DNA from 2 places in the Elioraea tepida genome. Region 2 is predicted to be linked to the other one. Evidence: predicted binding sites of a transcription regulator. Region 2 holds the regulator's gene; the other holds the start of a gene.
What was found. The regulator LexA, encoded in region 2, represses DNA repair genes until DNA is damaged. The targets are predictions, from matches to a motif close to TGTTCTANNTANGTTC.

Region 1 (8,970 bases), 400 kb from region 2:
ACCGGAGCGTTCATCGCATCGAACAGAGCCGCCTTGGCTTCGGCGTCGAGGCCGGCGCGCTCAATGGCGGCGAAGATCGCCTGCTGCTCGGTGTTGTCCAGATGCCCGTCCGCCTTCGCTGCGGCGACCATTGCGCGCACCAGCGCCACGCCGAACGGACGGCCATCCGCCGCCGGCTCGCTCGGCAGGAAGCGTTCATCCGTCGAGGCGAGCTCGGCGGGAGAGGGAGGCGCCATCGCCCCCTGTGACCGGCCAGCCTGCCAGTTCTGCCACGCGCGGTAGGCAAGCGCGCCGAGCACGGCGGCACCGCCATAGCCGACCGCGCTGCCCGCGAGCTTGCGCGCCTTCTTGCTGCCGAGCAGGAGCCCGATGAGGCCGCCCGCTGCTGCGCCGCCGGCGAGCCCCCCGGGAACGTTGAGGCCGGAAAGCTTCTGGTCGGCCTGGGTGAGTGTGGAGGCCGCGCGATCCCCGCACCCGCGCCGAGGAAACGGTCAAGGAGCTGTTTGGCGTCGATCATGCGAGGAGAGATCGCCCGCAGCAGCTGGCGATGCAAGCAGGGCGTCGATCACAGCAGGGCAAGCTGGCGATCCTCCCCCCCGGTCGGGCGCGCCGGCACCCGGAAGCGGCTTGCGTCGAGCCCGCCCGATGGGCGCCCAAGACCATGCTTGCGCGCAGCCGCCGCGAAGCGTTGCGCGAGCAGGCCGGCATAGGGGCCGGAGCCTGTGAAGCGGCTGCCAAAGCGGGGATCGTTCAACCGGCCGGAGCGTGTCTGGCGTATCAGCGAGAGCACCTTCGCCGCCCGCTCCGGATAATGTGCCTCGAGCCAGGCAGTGAACATCTCCTTGAGCTCGTTCGGCAGGCGCACCAGCACGTAGCCCGCGGCATCGGCTCCGGCTCGGGCAGCGGCGGCGAGAATGCCTTCGAGCTCGGCGTCGTTCAGCCCGGGGATCATCGGCGCGGCCAGCACCCCGGCCGGTACGCCGGCCTGGACGAGCGCCTCGATCGCCTGCAGCCGCCGCGCCGGGGTGGCGGCGCGCGGCTCCATGACGTTGGCGAGCCTGCGGTCGAGCGTGGTGACGGAGAGGCAGACGCGGACGAGGCGCCGCTCCGCCATCGACGCGAGGATGTCGAGATCACGAATGACGAGCGCCGACTTCGTGACGATCGTGCAGGGGTGGTTGAACGCCGACAGCACCTCGAGGATCGCGCGCGTGATCCGGAGCTGGCGTTCTACCGGCTGATAGGGGTCGGTGTTCGAGCCGAGCGCGATCGGGGCGGGGCGATAGCCGGGCCGCGAGAGCTCGCGCGCGAGCAGGCTCGCCGCCTCCGGCTTGAACAGAAGCTTCGCCTCGAAGTCGAGGCCCGGGGAGAGGCCGAGCTGGGCATGCGAGGGCCGCGCGTAGCAGTAGATGCAGCCATGCTCGCAGCCGCGATAGGGGTTCACCGAGCGGTCGAAGCCGATATCAGGACTGTCGTTCCAGGCGATGATGCTGCGCGTAGCGTCGCGCGTGAGCGTCGTCTCGAGGCGAGGCGGATCGGCGAGATCCTGCTCGAGCGTTCCCCAGCCGTCGTCAGCCGCCTCCGCCCTGAACCGGTCGTAGCGGCAGGGCGGCGAGGTGACGGCGCCACGCCCCTTGCGCGGCTGTGGCGGCGGCAGTTCCCAGCCGGCAGCCACCGGCAAATCGTGCCGATCCCACGCGTGAGCGAGCTCGTCCATGGCCGTCCTTCCCCTCGCGGCGCCCCTGCGCGCGGGGAAAGCCTCGCCGAGCCTTGCCGGCTCTGTCAAGAACGAATCATGAACAAGCGCCGAGAACTGCCGCAGCGCGGCTGACACGACCGGCAGGCCATGCTCGCCTGTCGCCATGGCGAAGCGCTTTCCCGACCTTTCGGTGGTGATCCCGGCACGCAATGCCGCCGCCTGCCTTCCGGCGACGCTCACCGCGCTGGGGGCGTGGCCGCGCGAGGTGATCGTTGCCGACTGCGGCTCTCCCGACGGCACGGCCGTGGTCGCCGCCGAGTGCGGCGCGCGCGTCGTTCCGGCGCCAGAGGGACGGGGTGTGCAGCTCGCGGCCGGAGTGGCCGCCGCCGCGGGCGAGTGGCTTCTGCTGCTGCACGCCGATACGGTTCTGGCTGAAGGTTGGGCGGAGGCTGTCGCGGCGTTCACCTGCGAGCGCGGTGCCGAGGGCCGGGCCGGCTATTTCCGGTTCCGGCTCGACGACGCCAGCCCGGCTGCGCGCCGTCTCGAGCGCCTTGTCGCCTTGCGCTGTCGCCTCTTCGCCCTGCCCTATGGTGACCAGGGGCTTCTGATCCACCGCTCCCTGCTCGCGCGCGTGGGCGGCATTCCGGAACTCCCGATCATGGAGGACGTGACGCTCGTCCGCCGGCTCGGCCGGGCACGGCTCGCGCCGATCGGGGCGGAGGCGATCACCTCAGCCGAGCGTTGGCGTCGCGACGGCTATCTCAGGCGCAGCGCACGAAACCTCGCGCTTCTCTCCCTGTGGGCGCTTGGCGTGCCGCCGCGCGTTCTCGCCCGTCTCTATTGAGGCCCGGTGCTCATCAGGCCGCAGCGCTGCCGAGATGCTCCCGAAGCCGAGGCATCAGCTCGACAAGATTGCAGGGCCTATGTCGGCTGTCGAGCTGCCACTTGAGGATGTCGTCCCAGGCGTCGCGGCACGCGCCCGGGCTGCCCGGGAGGGCGAAGAGGTAGGTGCCGCGGGCGACACCGCCCAGAGCGCGTGACTGGATCGTCGAGGTGCCGATCTTCTGGTAGCTCAGCATCCGGAACAGCTCGCCGAAGCCCTCAATCTCCTTCTCAAGCACGCGCTTGAACGCCTCCGGCGTGACATCGCGCCCGGTGATGCCCGTCCCCCCGGTCGTGATCACCACATCGACCGCCGGATCGTCGATCCACTCGGTGAGATGGGTGAGGATGGCCTCCACCTCGTCCCGAACGATCGCGCGCGCGACCAGACGGTGCCCGGAGGCGGTAATCCGTTCCGCAAGCGTATCGCCGGACTTGTCCGTTCCCGGCGTGCGCGTGTCCGAAACGGTGAGGACGGCGATGTTGACTGGCAGGAAGCGACGCGTTTCATCGATGCGAGACATGTGCTGGCCCCACGCACGGCGATGACGGCCTCAGTCAACGCCGTCGCGCCGACGCCTCGGCACCCGGAATGGTGCCCCCTTCAGCGTCAGTATAGCGGGGCCATCGGCCGGCCGCGAGCGCGTCGAGCGACGGTGCGGGCCGCCCGAGGCGGCTTGCGTAGATCCAGGAGAGAGCGAGCACGGCCTGGACGTGACGTCTTGTCTCGTGGATTGGGATCGCCTCGAGGAACAGGAGCGGGTCGCCCATGTGCACCACAGTCGGTGACCAGCGGGCGAAACTTCCGGGGCCGCTGTTGTAGGCGGCGATCAAGCTGATCAGGTCGCCCTCGACCGCAGGGAGGCGGGCGAGATACTCGACGTAGCGCTGGCCGACCTCGAGGTTGAACTCGGGCTCGTGCAGGCGATGCCGGTCGCGCCCCGCGAGCGAGCGTTGGCCGGTCACGTAGCCTGCCGTCACCGGCATGATCTGCATGATCCCGCGCGCTCCGGCCGGGCTGATCGCGCGCGGCTCGAAATTGCTCTCGAGCCGGGCGAGTGCCATCAGGAGCGGCGGGTCGGTCCTGTAGCCGCCTGAGGGCGCCCAGCGCGGGATCGGGAAGCGGGCGTAGTCGCGCGGCCGGCCATCGCCGCTCTCGGCGAACTGGGCGAGCCGGATCGCGACCTCCGACATCCCCGCCTGGCTCGCGACGACAAGGAGGGCGCGGGCGAGAGCGGGATCGGACGCAGCGGCCTCTCCCATGACCATCAGCTCCGCCTCCGCCCGCGCCCGCTGCCCCACCTGAAGCAGGGCGAGCGCCCGGCGGCTGCCGTCATGGGCGAGCAGGCGCTGCGCCTCCGCCTCGCCGAGCGTGTCACGCTCCCAGGCGAAGCCGCCGGGAATGCCGAGCGTCCGCCGCGCGAGCAGGCCGTAGAGGCTTCGCTGGTCGCGCGCCGCCTCGGCAAGCCAAGGCACATAGGCGCGATGGTCGCGCAAGCGCAGCGCGGCACGCGCCGCCCAGTACGCCCCGGCGGCACGCCGCGCCGCTGTGGCGACCTCGGCACGCGCCGTCGCCTCGAAGTGACGACGCGCGACCTCGTGCCGGCCAAGCCGCCAGGCGGCGAGACCGGCATACCAGGAGAGATCTCCGACCATGGCGCCGTCGCGGCGGAGTGCGTCGGTCGCGGCGGCGAGCGCTTCGGCGTCGCGATTGCGCAGGAACAGCCCGCGCGCGATCTGCGCCCGTAGAAGCCCAGCCTGGGCGGGATCGAGACCGCGCGTCCGCGCGATCGCGGCCTCGGCGGCGTCGAACTCCTCGGCGCGGATCCGATCGGCGACGGCGCGGGCGAGGATCGGGTTGCGCGCCTGCGGCGGCAGGAGCACGAACCGCTCCTCCTCGTCCAGCGCCTCCGCCGCGGGCAGTTCCGCAAGCTGCGGTGCGGCCGGGCGCGCCGCACCGCGCGGCAGCCGCGAAAGCAGCAGAGCATGGATCCTCGGCGCATCGGGAAGGTTGGCGAAGCGGTCGAGCCAGGCGGAGAGCTCCGGCACCGTGGCGCGGGTGTGGGGGCCGAGCAGCCGATGCGCGAGCACGTGGCCGAGCAGCAGCGGATCGGTCAGCCGTTCCGTCTCGCGCTCGGCGTCGGCGATCCGACCTCGATCCTGAAGCTGGAAGATCCGCCGGTAGAGAGCGGCATCGGAGGGCAGGAGCACGACCGGAAGCCCGGCCCCGCCACCCGGTGGCGTGGGCCTCGGGACGGCGAAGGCGACTTCCGTCTGCCCGGCCTGCCCCCCTGATGCGCCATCCCCCCCGGCTGCGTCAGCCTGGGAGGGAAGACATGCCACAACCCAGATCAGGCCCGCCGTGGAGGCTGAGCGGGCCCATGCCCCCGTTTTCGTTCGCATGGTTCTCCGGCGTTAACCGCGGGTTAACGGGTTGCGCAACACCGATCTGGGAGACGTTTTTTGCCTTTTGAGACCGCACTCGTTGAGTCAGCGCGTTGCACGGCAAAACTGACGTGCCTTAATCCTGCCTCAGATCGTCGATGCGGCGCCGCAACGCGATCAGGTCGGCCCAGGCATCCTTCTTCGCGCCAGGGTTGCGGAGCAGGTAGGCCGGGTGAAGCGTGGCCAGGGCCGGCACGGAGCCGAGCCCGTCGAACTCGAGCGTGAGCCAGCGCCCCCTGAGCCGGGTGATTCCCTCCCGCGCGCCGGTGAGCGACCGCACCGCCACCGCCCCGAGAAGGAGAAGCAGCTTCGGCTGCACCAGAACCACATGGCGGCGGAGAAAAGGCAGCGAGAGCGCCACCTCGCCATCGGTCGGGTTGCGGTTTCCCGGCGGGCGCCAGGTGATGATGTTGGTGACGTAGAACGAGCCCCAGCCCGTCCCGTGGCGGTCGAGCCCGATCGAGGCCATCATCCGGTCAAGAAGCCGCCCCGAGGCACCGACGAAGGGCTTGCCCGCGCGGTCCTCCTCCGCCCCCGGCGCCTCGCCGATCAGCATCACCGGAGCGGCGGGGTTGCCATCGGCGAAGACGAGGTTGGTCGCCGTCTCGCGCAGCGCCAGCCCGCCGAACTCGGCGATCGCCCGTCGCAGAGACTCGAGGTCGGCCGCCGCTGCTGCGAGCCGCTCGGCTTCGGCAACCGCCCCGCCCGGCGAAGGAAGCGCGTGAGGCGAGGTGGCGAGCGCGGTCGGGGCGATCGGGGACGGTGGCGCGGGGCTTTCCGGGACGGCGGCCGCCGGCAGGGTCGCGCGCATCGCCTCGGGCGAGGAGGCGCGGCGCCGATCACGCGGGGTCTCGTCCAGCGCCTCGTCCGCGCCCCAGGCGAGCTGGAGCGCAAGCGCCGCCTCGAGCGCACGTCGCATCGCCTCGTCCATGCGCCGAGCAAGCCCGCAATATGCTCACTCGCGCAAGTCCCGGCTTGGCCCTATGTCTCGTGGCGCCGAACGAGGGCGGAGCGTTGGGGGAATGATGAACCGCGAGTCGATGGAGTATGACCTGGTGATCGTCGGCGCAGGGCCTGCCGGCCTCTCGGCGGCGATCCGCGCCAAGCAGGTCGCCGCCCAAAGAGGGCGCGAGATCTCGGTCTGCGTGCTCGAGAAGGGAGCGGAGGTCGGCGCCCACATCCTCTCCGGCGCGGTGCTCGAGCCGCGCGCCCTGGACGAGCTTCTGCCCGACTGGCGGGCGCTCGGCGCACCGCTCACGACCGAGGCGCGCGAGGACCGGTTCCTTTTCCTGACCGAGAAGCGCGCTTTCCGCCTGCCCACGCCGCCGCAGATGCACAACCGCGGCAACTGGATCATCTCGCTCGGCCAGTTCTGCTGCTGGCTCGCTTCCCAAGCCGAGGCGCTCGGGGTCGAGATCTACCCGGGCTTCGCCGCCGCCGAGCTTCTGATCGAGGGCGGCCGCGTCGTCGGGGTCGCGACCGGAGAGATGGGCGTGGCGCGGGACGGTACGCGTCGGCCGGACTGGCAGCCGGGGATGGAGTTGCGCGCCCCATATACCCTGTTTGCCGAAGGCTGCCGCGGCTCGCTCACGAAGCAGCTCGAGGCGCGGTTCGGCCTGCGCGACCCCGACCGGCCGCAGACCTACGCGATCGGCATCAAGGAGCTGTGGGAGGTGCCGGCCGAGCGGCACCGGCCCGGCCTCGTGCTGCACTCGATCGGCTGGCCGCTTACGCCCGATACCTATGGCGGCTCGTTCCTCTACCATTGGGGCGAGAACCTCGTGAGCTACGGCTTCGTCGTCGGGCTCGACTATCCCAACCCTTATCTCTCCCCGTTCGAGGAGATGCAGCGGCTGAAGACGCACCCGGCGATCGCCGAGCATCTTCGGGGTGCGCGGCGGATCGGCTACGGCGCGCGGGCGCTGAACGAGGGGGGGCTGCAGTCAATCCCCCGCCTCGTCTTCCCGGGCGGGGCGCTGATCGGCTGCGCGGCGGGGTTTTTGAACGTTCCGAAGATCAAGGGCACGCACACGGCGATGAAGTCGGGCATGCTGGCGGCGGAGGCGGTCGTCGACGCGCTCGCCGCCGACAACCCGCCGGCCGTGCTCGAGGCCTACCCGGCGGCGCTCGAGCGGTCCTGGGTGCAGGCAGAGCTGTATGCGGCGCGCAACATCCGCCCCGCCTTCGCGCGCTGGGGCCTCTGGGGCGGGCTCCTCTATTCCGCGCTCGACGCCTACGTGCTGCGCGGCCGCGCCCCCTGGACCTTCCGCCACGACAAGGACCACGAGAGCCTGAAGCCCGCCGCCGACGCCTCGCCCATCGCCTACCCGAAGCCTGATGGCGTGCTCACCTTCGACCGCCTGTCCTCGGTGTTCCTTTCGAACACCAATCACGCCGAGGACCAGCCCTGCCATCTGCGGCTCGCCGAGCCCGAGCGCGCGATCGCGGTGAACTGGGAGCGGTATCGGAGCCCCGAGACGCGCTATTGCCCCGCCGGCGTCTATGAGATCGTCGGCGCCGAGGAAGGCAAGCCGAGGCTCGTGATCAACGCGCAGAACTGCGTGCACTGCAAGACCTGCGACATCAAGGACCCGACCCAGAATATCACCTGGGTGACGCCGGAGGGCGGCGGCGGCCCGGTCTATGCGACGATGTGACGCCTGGCGCTGCCGTCGCCCGACCGCTTCGGTCCACGCGCGGGCGGCGGCGGGGCGGTCTATGCGACGATGTGACGTGCAGCGGCGTGAGGCCGCGTGCGGCAGCCGCGGCACGGCGACGTGCCGTGTGGCGGGCCGGCACGCAATGCGCTAGTTTTTCCGCCGTGGACACCATGCGCAGGACGGAGGCGGCGGGCCCGGGCGGCCAGCCCGGCTCGCGGCGGCGGATGCGCCGCCTTGCCATCCTGCCGCTCGCCCTGCTTGCCGCCTGCGCCTCTGGAGCGCCGGCCGCACCCGGCCCGGGTGACGGCACGACTCCCCGCACGGCCGGGAACTTCCGACCCACGGGAGCCTTCGGCGCCTATCTTGCTGGCCGCTTCGCCGCGTCCGAAATGGACACGGCCGTCGCGGCGGAGCAGTTCGGCCGCGCACTTGCGGCCGATCCGAACAATCCCGAGCTCCTCCAACGCGCCTTCCTCGCAACCCTTGCCGATGGCCGCGACGCCACCGCTCTCGCCCGACGGGTTCTGCAGCACGACCCGCAGGCGCTGCTCGCCACCCTCGACATTGTCGTCGAGGAGGCGAAGTCAGGGCGCTTCGACAGGGCGGAGTCGCGCCTGCGCGCCCTGCCGCGGCAAGGGGCGGGGCAGTTTCTCCAGCCGCTCCTGCTCGCCTGGTCCCAGGTCGGGCGGAACCAGCCAGAAGCCGCGCTTGCTACACTCCGGCCGCTGACGGAGGGCGTGCGCTTCCGCGGCACCTTCGCCCTCCACGCCGGGCTGATCGCCGATCTTGCCGGCCGCCCCGCCGAGGCTGACCGGTTCTTCCGACTCGCCCTTGCCGAAGCGGGCGGGCAGAGCCTGCGGCTCGTTGAGATCCTCGCCGGCTTCGAGGCGCGGCAGGGACGGGCCGACCAGGCACGCTGGCTGCTCGCACAATTCTCCGCGGGTTCCGACGATGTCGCCATGGTCGAGGCGGCGCTTGCCGCCGACCTCTCCCGGCGGACGGTGCGCGACGCGCGCGAGGGCATGGCGGAGGCGCTGCTCGGCCTCGCCGGTGCGCTCAGGCAGCAGGAGGCGAGCGAGTTCGCCCTGCTCCTGCTCCGCCTCGCGCTCGAGCTTCGGCCCGAGTTCGGCCCCGCGACCATCATGCTGGCCGACCTGCTCGAGGGCGACCGCCGCTACGAACAGGCCTCCGCGGTGCTCGCCACGGTTCGCCCCGACTCCCCCTACGCGGCCATGGCACAGCTTCGCGCCGCCGTCCTGCTCGACCGGCTCGACCGCACGGCTG
Region 2 (8,970 bases):
GACGCCTGCCGGCGGGAGGAATGCGCCCTCGGCAACATGGTGGCCGAGGCGATGCTTGCCGCCGCGCGGCCATCGGGGGCCGAGATCGCGCTGCAGAACGGCGGCGGCTTGCGCTCCGGCCTCGCCGCCGGGCCGATCACCTGGGGCGACCTTCTCACCGTCCTTCCGTTCTCGAACACGCTCGCCACCCTCACGCTCGCCGGCGCCGATCTGCGCGCCGCGCTCGAGAACGGCTTCTCGGCGGTCGAGAGCGGGGCCGGGCGGTTCCCGCAGCTCGCCGGACTGCGCGTCGTCTGGGACCCTGGGGCTCCCCCTGGTCGGCGGCTCGTCTCCGCGTCGGTCGTCGGCCCCGACGGCAGCACGCGGCCGCTCGAGGACGGCCGGCTCTATACCATCGTCACCAACAACTTCCTCCGCCAGGGAGGAGATGGCTATCTGAGCCTGCGCGACCGGGCCGTCGCCGCCTATGACGGCGGTCCGAACATCGAGGACGTGGTCGAAGCCTGGATCGCCGCACGGAGCCCCGTCCTTCCGGTCACGGATGGGCGGATCACCAGACGCTAGGCGTTTACGCTTCGGCAAGCCTGGCAGGCGATGGTTGAGAGTGGAGGGCCTGCCCCTGATGCCGATCGCCAACACCGACCCCGCCTACTACCGCGCTCAGAAGCGCCTGCTCGACGAGGTCGAGCACGGCGTGCGGGAAGCCAACCGCGCCGTCATCGGCCAGCGCCTTCCCGAGATCACGCGTGACGGGTTCCTCCGACTCGCCACCGTCGTCGCGCGGCTCAGGGCCGAGTATCTCGCCTGTGCGCTCGGACTGGGGCGGGAGACGCGCGGCGAGGTGACGCGCGAGGAGATCGACCGGCTCGCTCGCCTCCGCACCGCCTATGACGAGGCGAGGCTCGCCTTCGAAGCGCTGGAGCGCTGCGTCCAGCGCGGCTATGTCGAGATCGCCGACCCGCGCCCCGTCCGCACCCCGTTCTGAAGACAGGCGCGGCCCAAGCCGTGGCGCTTGACGCGACGCGATGGGGCGGACTATTCGGGTTCCGGTTTTGTTCCGAGTCGCGCGGCGTTGGGGTCGCAGGGAAGAGGGTGGCGTCATGCCGAGGCACAAGCGAGCCGAGCTGCGGGTGGTTCCAGGCCGCGGTGCCACCACGCGGGTGCCGTCATGCTGACGCGAAAGCAGCACGAGCTGCTTCTCTTCATCCTCGACCACTGCAACACCACCGGCACCTCGCCCTCGTTCGAGGAGATGAAGGAGGCGCTGAAGCTCCGCTCGAAGTCAGGCATCCACCGTCTCGTTACTGCCCTCGAGGAGCGAGGCTTCATACGGCGCCACCCGCACCGTGCCCGCGCACTCGAGGTCATCCGCGTCCCGGACTATCTCGCCGGCAACGGCAGGCGCGCGCGACGCGAGCCGGTGCTCGCGGCCGAGAATGGCAGCACCGTCGCCGCCTTCGCCCGCCGGGCCGAGCCGCCGCCTCCCCAACGTCACGCCTCCGTGCCGATCCTCGGCCGCATCGCCGCCGGCCAGCCGATCGAGGCGATCGACAGCCACGACGCCGAGCTGCCGATCGCTCCCGAGTATCTCGGCGCGGGCGACCATTTCGCCCTCGTGGTCACCGGCGACTCGATGATCGGCGACGGCATCCACGACGGCGACATCGTGCTGATCCGTGCGGCTCAGGACGCGCCGAACGGGGCGATCGTGGTGGCGCTGATCGACGGGTTCGAGGTGACGCTCAAGCGCCTGCGGCGCCGCAAGGACGCGGTCGCGCTCGAAAGCTCCAACCCTGCCTATCAGCCGCGGATCATCCCGGCCGACCGGGTGCGCATCCAGGGGCGCGTCGTCGGCCTGTTCCGGCGCTTCGAGGCGAACGGCTGACGCTCACTCTCCGGCGAGACGGACGGCGCTCACCGGCCCGGCGAGACGTGCGAGCTCCGTCACATCCGGCAGTGCCTCGAGCGAGAGGATGGCCTCGGCGAGGGCGGCCGCCTTCGGCGGCGTCAGGATCGCGTCCGCAAGCCCGTGGAACTTGGCGGCGAGTTCCGCTTCCGTGAGGAAATTTCCGGGCTCCCCCTTGGGCACGACGACCTTGGCGCTGAAGCTGCCGCGCCCCGTCTCCACCGTGGTGCGGCCGGCCATGTTGGCGGGGAACTCGGCCTCGATCTCCGGGTCCTCGACGCAGCGGATGCGCCGCGCCAGCGCGCGCACCACAGGGTCGTCGAGCAGCGCATAGCTCTCCCAGCCCATCGCCCCGGTCGCGAGCGCGGCGGCGACGACGAACGGGCCGGAGAACTGCGCATCCACGACATTCCGCGGCTCGGCCTTCTTCTCGGCCGGGGCGCCGATCAGCAGCATGCCCTTCGCGGGCAGGTGCACGGTGACGGCGGTGATCTCCTCTGGCCTCAGCCCGTGCTCGGCCCGGAGCGCGAGGGCCGCGTCGATCGCCGCGTGGCCGTAGCGGCACGAGGGATAGGGCTTCACTGCCGTCGCCATCAGCTCGAACACCTCGCCGAGGCCTTCGAGCACGCGCTCCGGCCGCGGCGCCGGGGCATAGGCGCGGAGGAAGCCGTGGCGGCCCTCGATCGCCTCCGACGCACCGCGGAAGCCCTCGCGCGCCAAGCTCGCCGCCGCAAGCCCCGCCATCGCCGACCAGCCGACCTGGAACCGCTTGGTCCAGGCGCCGTTGGCGAGGAACTGAAGGCTGCCCGCGGCCTGGGACAGCGCGATTCCGAGTGCATCCGCCATGCCCCGGGCGTCGAGGCCGAACACCCGTGCGGCGGCGACCGCGCCGCCGAAGGCGCCGCAGGTGGCGGTGGGGTGGAAGCCGCGGTCGTAGTGGTCTCCGGCCGGGAGGGCGAGCGCGAGACGGATCGTCGCCTCGTAGCCGGCGACGATGCCGGCGACGAGGCGCGCCCCGCTCGCCCGCACGAGCTCGGCGGCGGCGAGAGCGGCCGGGATCACCGGCGCGCCGGGGTGGAGGCTTCCCGCGGCATGGGTGTCGTCGAAATCAAGCGAATGGGCGAGCGCCCCGTTTACCAGCGCTGCGCCTGCCGGGGTGTAGCGTGCGGCGTCCCCGAACACGGTGGCCGTGCCGCCACAGAGGCCGAGCGAGCGGGCGGCGGCAAGCAGGGCAGGGGTGCTCTCCGCGTCATGGCGGGCGCGGACGATGTTGCCGACGAGGTCGAGCACGAGCGCCTTGGCGCGTGCGACCACCGGGGCGGGCAGCGAGGACGCGTCGATCCCTGCGGCCCAGGCGGCGAACTCCTCCGTGATCGGGCGCATGGCGCTCTCCCTCACCGTTTCCATCCCTCGCCGCCCTTCTAGCCGAGCCGCTCCAGGCAGGCCAGGAGGAGGCTCCCGACACGGGGCGCGCAGCCGAAGCACGCGTTGAGAACCGCACGCACAAGTGGCATTGAGGAAGACATGGGTGCGACTCGACGCGTGGTCCTCGGGGCTCTCCCGGCCGTGGCGGCCGCGGCCGGGGCGCGCGCGGCGTCACAGCCCTTTGAGCGTTGGCTCTCCGAGCTGCGCGCCGAAGCACGCGCGCAGGGGATCTCCGCCGCGACGATCCAGGGGGCTCTTTCTGGAATCGCGCCGATCCAGCGCGTGATCGAGCTCGATCGCCGCCAGCCGGAGGTGACGCTCAGCTGGGCCCAGTACCGTGACCGCGTGGTCGCGGAACCGCGGATCGGTAACGGGCGCAAGGCCTTCGCCGAGAACCGCGCGCTGCTCGCTGCCGTCGAGCAACGCTTCGGCGTCGCCGCCCGCACCGTCACCGCGATCTGGGGGGTGGAGACGAACTACGGCGCCACTATGGGCGGGTTCCCCGTGGTCCAGGCGCTGGCCACGCTCGCCTATGACGGCCGCAGGAGCGCGTATTTCCGCGGCGAGCTCCTCAACGCGCTCAGGATCCTCGACCAGGGGCACATCCGCAAGGAGCGGATGCTCGGAAGCTGGGCCGGAGCAATGGGCCAGCCGCAGTTCATGCCCGGCTCCTTCCTCGCCTATGCGGTCGATTTCGACGGGGACGGCCGCCGCGACATCTGGGACAGCCGGGCGGACGCGCTCGGCTCGATCGGCAACTACCTTCGCCGCGCCGGCGCCTGGCGGCCGGGCGGGCCCTGGGGCTTTGAGGTGACGCTGCCGCCGCGCTTCCCGATCGGGGAGGCGGATGGGCGGACGATGCGGCCGCTCTCGTCCTGGGCGTCGGCCGGCGTCCGCCCGGCCGATGGCGGGCGTATGCCGGCGGGCGACATGCCGGCGGCGATCGCCGCCCCCGATGGCGCCGCGGGCCAGGCCTTCGTGCTGTTCCCCAACGCCCAGGCCGTGCGGCGCTACAACAACAGCACCTATTACGTTCTCGCCGTTGGCCTGTTGTCGGATCGGGTCGGCGGATGACGCGCCCGGCCCTAGCCGCCATCGCCGCCGCCGCGCTGATGCTCGCAGGCTGCGCAGAGACGGGCTTCGTCGCCCAGCTCGGGAAACGGCTCACGGGGAGCGCGTCGCGCGACCCGGGCGAGGGCAGCTTCGTCGTCGGCGAGACCTACCGGAGGGGAGGGGTCTGGTTCTCTCCGCGCGAGGACTACGACCTCGACGAGACCGGCCTCGCCACGGTCATCCGGCAGCGTGCCGGGAGCCGGACAGCGAACGGGGAGGTCTTCGACCCGGCGAAGCTCACCGCCCAGCACCCGACGCTGCAGCTTCCCGCGATCGTCCGCGTGACCAACCTCGAGAACGGCCGGTCGGTGCTGGTTCGGGTGAACGATCGCGGCCCTGTCGATGTCGGGCGTATCATCGGGCTGTCCGAGGCGTCGGCCCGCGTGCTCGGCCTGCCCGCCGACGGGGTGGCGCAGGTGCGGGTGCAGGTGGTCCCCGAGGAGAGTCGCCTCGTGGCGGCGGAGGCGCGCGCGCGGACGCCCGTTCCGGAGAGCGAACGGATCGTCGTCGCCTCCGCGCCGCGCATTCCGGTTGAGGCCGAGACGCTGCCCCCGCCGCCCGGCGCCCGCGCGGCGACGATGGTTCGCGTCGCGGCACCTCTGCCCGCCCCGCCGCCTGCTCCGCCGCCACTGCTGGCCGTGCCGCTGCGCACCGACGCCCTGCCGCGGACGCTGCGCCAGCAGCCCCCGGCGCCGGGAAGGCTCTGGGTTCAAGCCGGCGTCTTCGGCAGCGCTCGGAACGCCGAAGCCCTGCGTACGCGTCTCGCCGCCGCCGGCCCGGCGCACACGAGCCGCGTGACGGCGAACGGGCGCACGCTCTATAGGGTTCGGCTCGGGCCGGCGCGAACGGTGGCGGAGGCCGACCACCTCCTCGCCGCCACCCTGCGTGCAGGCGCGAGCGACGCCCGGATCGTCGTCGACTGACCGACGCGGAACCGAGGGAACCGGGACCAGATGACCGACACCATCTCCTCCACGCGCCGCCGCCTGTTCGGCGCCGCGGCGCTCGCCCTCGCCGCGCCCTCGCTCGCGCGCGCGCAGCAGCAGCGGCCGACGCAGCGTCCGCCGCAGCGCACTGGCCAGCCGCAGCCGCGCCAGCCGCAGCCGCCACGGCCGCAGGGCAGCCCGGCGAACACCCCGCTCGGGCCGGTCGATACGCTCGCGCGGCATGCGCTGATCGTCGATTTCGAGACCGGGGCGACACTGCTCGAGAAGGAGGCGGACGTGCCGATGCCGCCCGCCTCGATGTCGAAGCTGATGACGGCTTATGTGGTGTTCGAGCACCTCCGCGCCGGCCGGCTTCGCCTCGACACCGAGCTTCCCGTCAGCGAGCGCGCTTGGCGCATGGGCGGGTCGAAGATGTTCGTTGAGGTCGGGCAGAGGGTGAAGGTCGAGGATCTGCTGCGCGGCGTGATCGTGCAGTCGGGCAACGACGCCTGCATCGTTCTCGCCGAGGCCATCAGCGGCTCGGAGGAGGCCTTCGCTGACCTCCTGACCGAGCGCGCCCGCGCCCTTGGGCTGAGGCAGACGACGTTGCGCAACTCGACCGGGTGGCCCGACCCGAACCACCGCATGTCGTGCCGCGACCTCGCGCTCCTCGCCGCACGGATCATCCAGGACTTCCCCGACTACTACCGCTACTACAGCGAACGCTCGTTCCGATTTGCCAACATCACCCAGGAGAACCGCAACCCGTTGCTTTACCGCAACATCGGCGCCGACGGGCTGAAGACCGGCCATACCGAGGAGAGCGGCTACGGCCTCACGGCCTCGGCGGTTCAGGGGGGGCGGCGCGTGATCCTCGTGGTCAACGGTCTTCCCTCGATGCGCATCCGCGCCGAGGAGAGCGAGCGGCTGATGCTGTGGGCGTTCCGCGAGTTCGAGAATGTGCGCCTGTTCGGCGCCGCCGAGACGGTGGAGAACGTCCCGGTGCATCTTGGCGAGCGCGACACCGTCCCGCTTGTCGCCGGGCGCGACCTCGTGATGACGGTGCCGCGCAGCTGGCGGCAGGAGGCGCGGATCGCGGTGCACTACACCGCGCCTGTCAAGGCCCCGGTCGCGCGCGGGACGGAGCTCGGCAGGCTCGAGGTGTCGGGCAGGGGCGTGCCGCAGATGTCCGTGCCGCTCTATGCCGGGGCGGACGTGCCGCGGCTCGGCTTCGTGCCGCGGATCGGCGCAAGCCTCCGGCACCTCGTGTTTGGAAGCTGAGGCGGCAGCGCGCCTCGGCATGGGCGGTCGGTTCATCACGCTCGAGGGCGGGGAGGGGGCGGGCAAGACCACGCAGGCGCGGCTGCTCGCGGAGGCGATCCGCGCAGCCGGGCTCGAGGCGGTCGAGACGCGCGAGCCCGGCGGCGAGGCGGGGGCCGAGGCCATACGCGGGCTGCTGGTCACCGGCGCGCCGGGGCGCTGGGAGCCGCTCGCCGAGACGCTTCTGCACTATGCCGCTCGTGTGCAGCACGTTGCGCGGGTGATCCGGCCGGCGCTCGAACGCGGCGCCTGGGTCGTCTCCGACCGGTTCGCCGACAGCACCGCCGTGTACCAGGGCGACGGGCAGGGGGTCGAGGCGGCGGCGATCGCGGCGATCCATCGCGCCACGCTCGGCGACGTCGCCCCGGACCTCACGCTCATCCTCGACCTTCCCGTCGAGCAGGGGCTCGCCCGCGCGGCCGCACGGTCGGCGAGAAACCGCTACGAGCGCTTCGACCATGCCTTCCATGCCAGGATCCGCGAAGGGTTCCTGCGACGTGCGGCGTCGGAGCCGAAGCGCTGCGTGGTGATCGACGCTGCGCGCCCGGCCGAGGCGGTGGCGGCAGCGATCCGCGCGGCCGTCGCGGAACGTCTCGGGCTCGTTCTGCCGGCCGCCGCATGAGCCAGGGCGAGCTCGTCGGCCACAGGGCGGCGGCGGAGGCCTTCGCCGAGGCCGCCGCCGCCGGGCGGCTGCACCACGCCTGGGTGATCGGCGGCCCGCCGGGCATCGGCAAGGCCACCTTCGCCCGTGCCGCGGCCACCTGGGTGCTCGCCGGCTTTCCCCAAGCGGCCTCGCCGCTCGCCGTGCCGGCGGGACATCCTGCCGCGCGCAAGGTCGCTTCCGGCAGCCATCCCGACCTTCGCCTCGTCGCACGCACGGAAAACCCGCGGACGGGGCGGCTGCGCACCGAGATCGCGATCGATGACGTGCGCGGCATGATCGGCTTCCTCCGACTCACCGGTGCCGAGAGCCCCTGGCGCGTGGCGATCGTCGATCCGGCTGACGACCTCTCTGCCGAGGCGGCCAACGCGCTTCTCAAGATCCTCGAGGAACCGCCGCCGAAGGCGCTGATCCTGCTCGTCTGCCACGCCCCGGCGCGTCTTCTGCCGACGATCCGCAGCCGCTGCCGCAGGCTCTCGCTCGCGCCGCTTGCCGCGAGCGAGGTCGCTCTCCTGCTCGCCCAGCACGCGCCTGACCTCCCGCCCGCGGAGGCCGAGGCCGCCGTCGCGCTTGCCGGCGGGTCGATCGGGCGTGCGCTCGCTCTCGCCGAGGGCGGGGCGGCCGAGCTCTCCGCTGCTCTCGCGCGCGTGTTCCAGGGCCTTCCGGCGCTCGACCTCACGGCGGCCCATGCGCTCGCCGACCGGCTCGCGCGACCGGGCGCGGAGGAGGGGTTCGCGCTGTTCATGGGCCTGTTGCGTGACCGGCTTGCCGCGCTTGCGAAGGCGTCGGCCGTCGGGCAGGCCGATGCGGTGGCGCGGCTGCGGCCGCTTGAAGAGTGGGGGGGCTTGTGGGAGAAGGTCGGGCAGCTCGCGCGACAGACCGACGCGCTCAACCTCGACCGCAAGCAGGCCGTGCTCTCGGCGCTCCTCGCGCTCCGGCCGGGGGGCGCGCTCGACACACCCTGACGGCTCGATGCCGGGCGGACGCACGGACAAGACGATGCAACGACGCCGCTTCTACGTCACGACCCCAATCTACTACGTCAACGACGTGCCGCATATCGGGCACGCCTACACCACGCTCGCGGCCGATGTGCTCGCCCGCTTCATGCGGCTCGACGGGCGGGAGGTGTTCTTCCTCACCGGCACGGACGAGCACGGCCAGAAGGTGGAGAAGGCGGCGGCCGCGCGGGGAATGGCGCCGAAGCCGTTCACCGACGAGGTGAGCGCCAATTTCCGCGCGCTCGCCGCCGCGATGGGCTTCTCGAACGACGACTTCATCCGCACCACCGAGCCGCGCCACTACCGCGCCTGCGAGGAGCTCTGGCGGCGGATCCACGCCGCCGGAGACCTCTATCTCGGCGACTACGGCGGCTGGTACGCCGTTCGCGACGAGGCCTTCTATCGCGAAAGCGAGACGGTGGTGGGCGAGGACGGGGTGCGCCGTGCCCCCACCGGCGCTCCGGTCGAGTGGGTGAAGGAGCCCTCCTGGTTCTTCCGCCTCTCTGCCTGGCAAGAGCGGCTGCTCGCCTTCTACGACGCCAATCCGGACTTCATCGCCCCGGAGGCGCGCCGGAACGAGGTCGTCTCTTTCGTCCGTTCGGGGCTCGAGGACCTCTC

Region 1: the regulator LexA is predicted to act here: its motif matches at 1,787-1,802, upstream of KO353_RS00160 (PA0069 family radical SAM protein).

Annotation. Positions count from the first base shown of each region.
Region 1 covers NZ_CP076448.1:28,214-37,183, forward strand. Annotated here, with positions in the region: gene KO353_RS00155 (tellurite resistance TerB family protein) at 1-371, opposite strand, end outside; gene KO353_RS00160 (PA0069 family radical SAM protein) at 566-1,717, opposite strand; gene KO353_RS00165 (TIGR04283 family arsenosugar biosynthesis glycosyltransferase) at 1,863-2,543, shown strand; gene moaB (molybdenum cofactor biosynthesis protein B) at 2,557-3,105, opposite strand; gene KO353_RS00175 (lytic transglycosylase domain-containing protein) at 3,140-4,792, opposite strand; gene KO353_RS00180 (uracil-DNA glycosylase) at 5,103-5,945, opposite strand; gene KO353_RS00185 (electron transfer flavoprotein-ubiquinone oxidoreductase) at 6,049-7,683, shown strand; gene KO353_RS00190 (tetratricopeptide repeat protein) at 7,857-8,970, shown strand, end outside.
Region 2 covers NZ_CP076448.1:424,672-433,641, forward strand. Annotated here, with positions in the region: gene KO353_RS02025 (bifunctional metallophosphatase/5'-nucleotidase) at 1-564, shown strand, start outside; gene KO353_RS02030 (hypothetical protein) at 605-985, shown strand; gene lexA (transcriptional repressor LexA) at 1,169-1,885, shown strand; gene KO353_RS02040 (MmgE/PrpD family protein) at 1,889-3,289, opposite strand; gene KO353_RS02045 (lytic murein transglycosylase) at 3,431-4,405, shown strand; gene KO353_RS02050 (septal ring lytic transglycosylase RlpA family protein) at 4,402-5,367, shown strand; gene KO353_RS02055 (D-alanyl-D-alanine carboxypeptidase family protein) at 5,398-6,651, shown strand; gene tmk (dTMP kinase) at 6,671-7,312, shown strand; gene KO353_RS02065 (DNA polymerase III subunit delta') at 7,309-8,316, shown strand; gene metG (methionine--tRNA ligase) at 8,351-8,970, shown strand, end outside.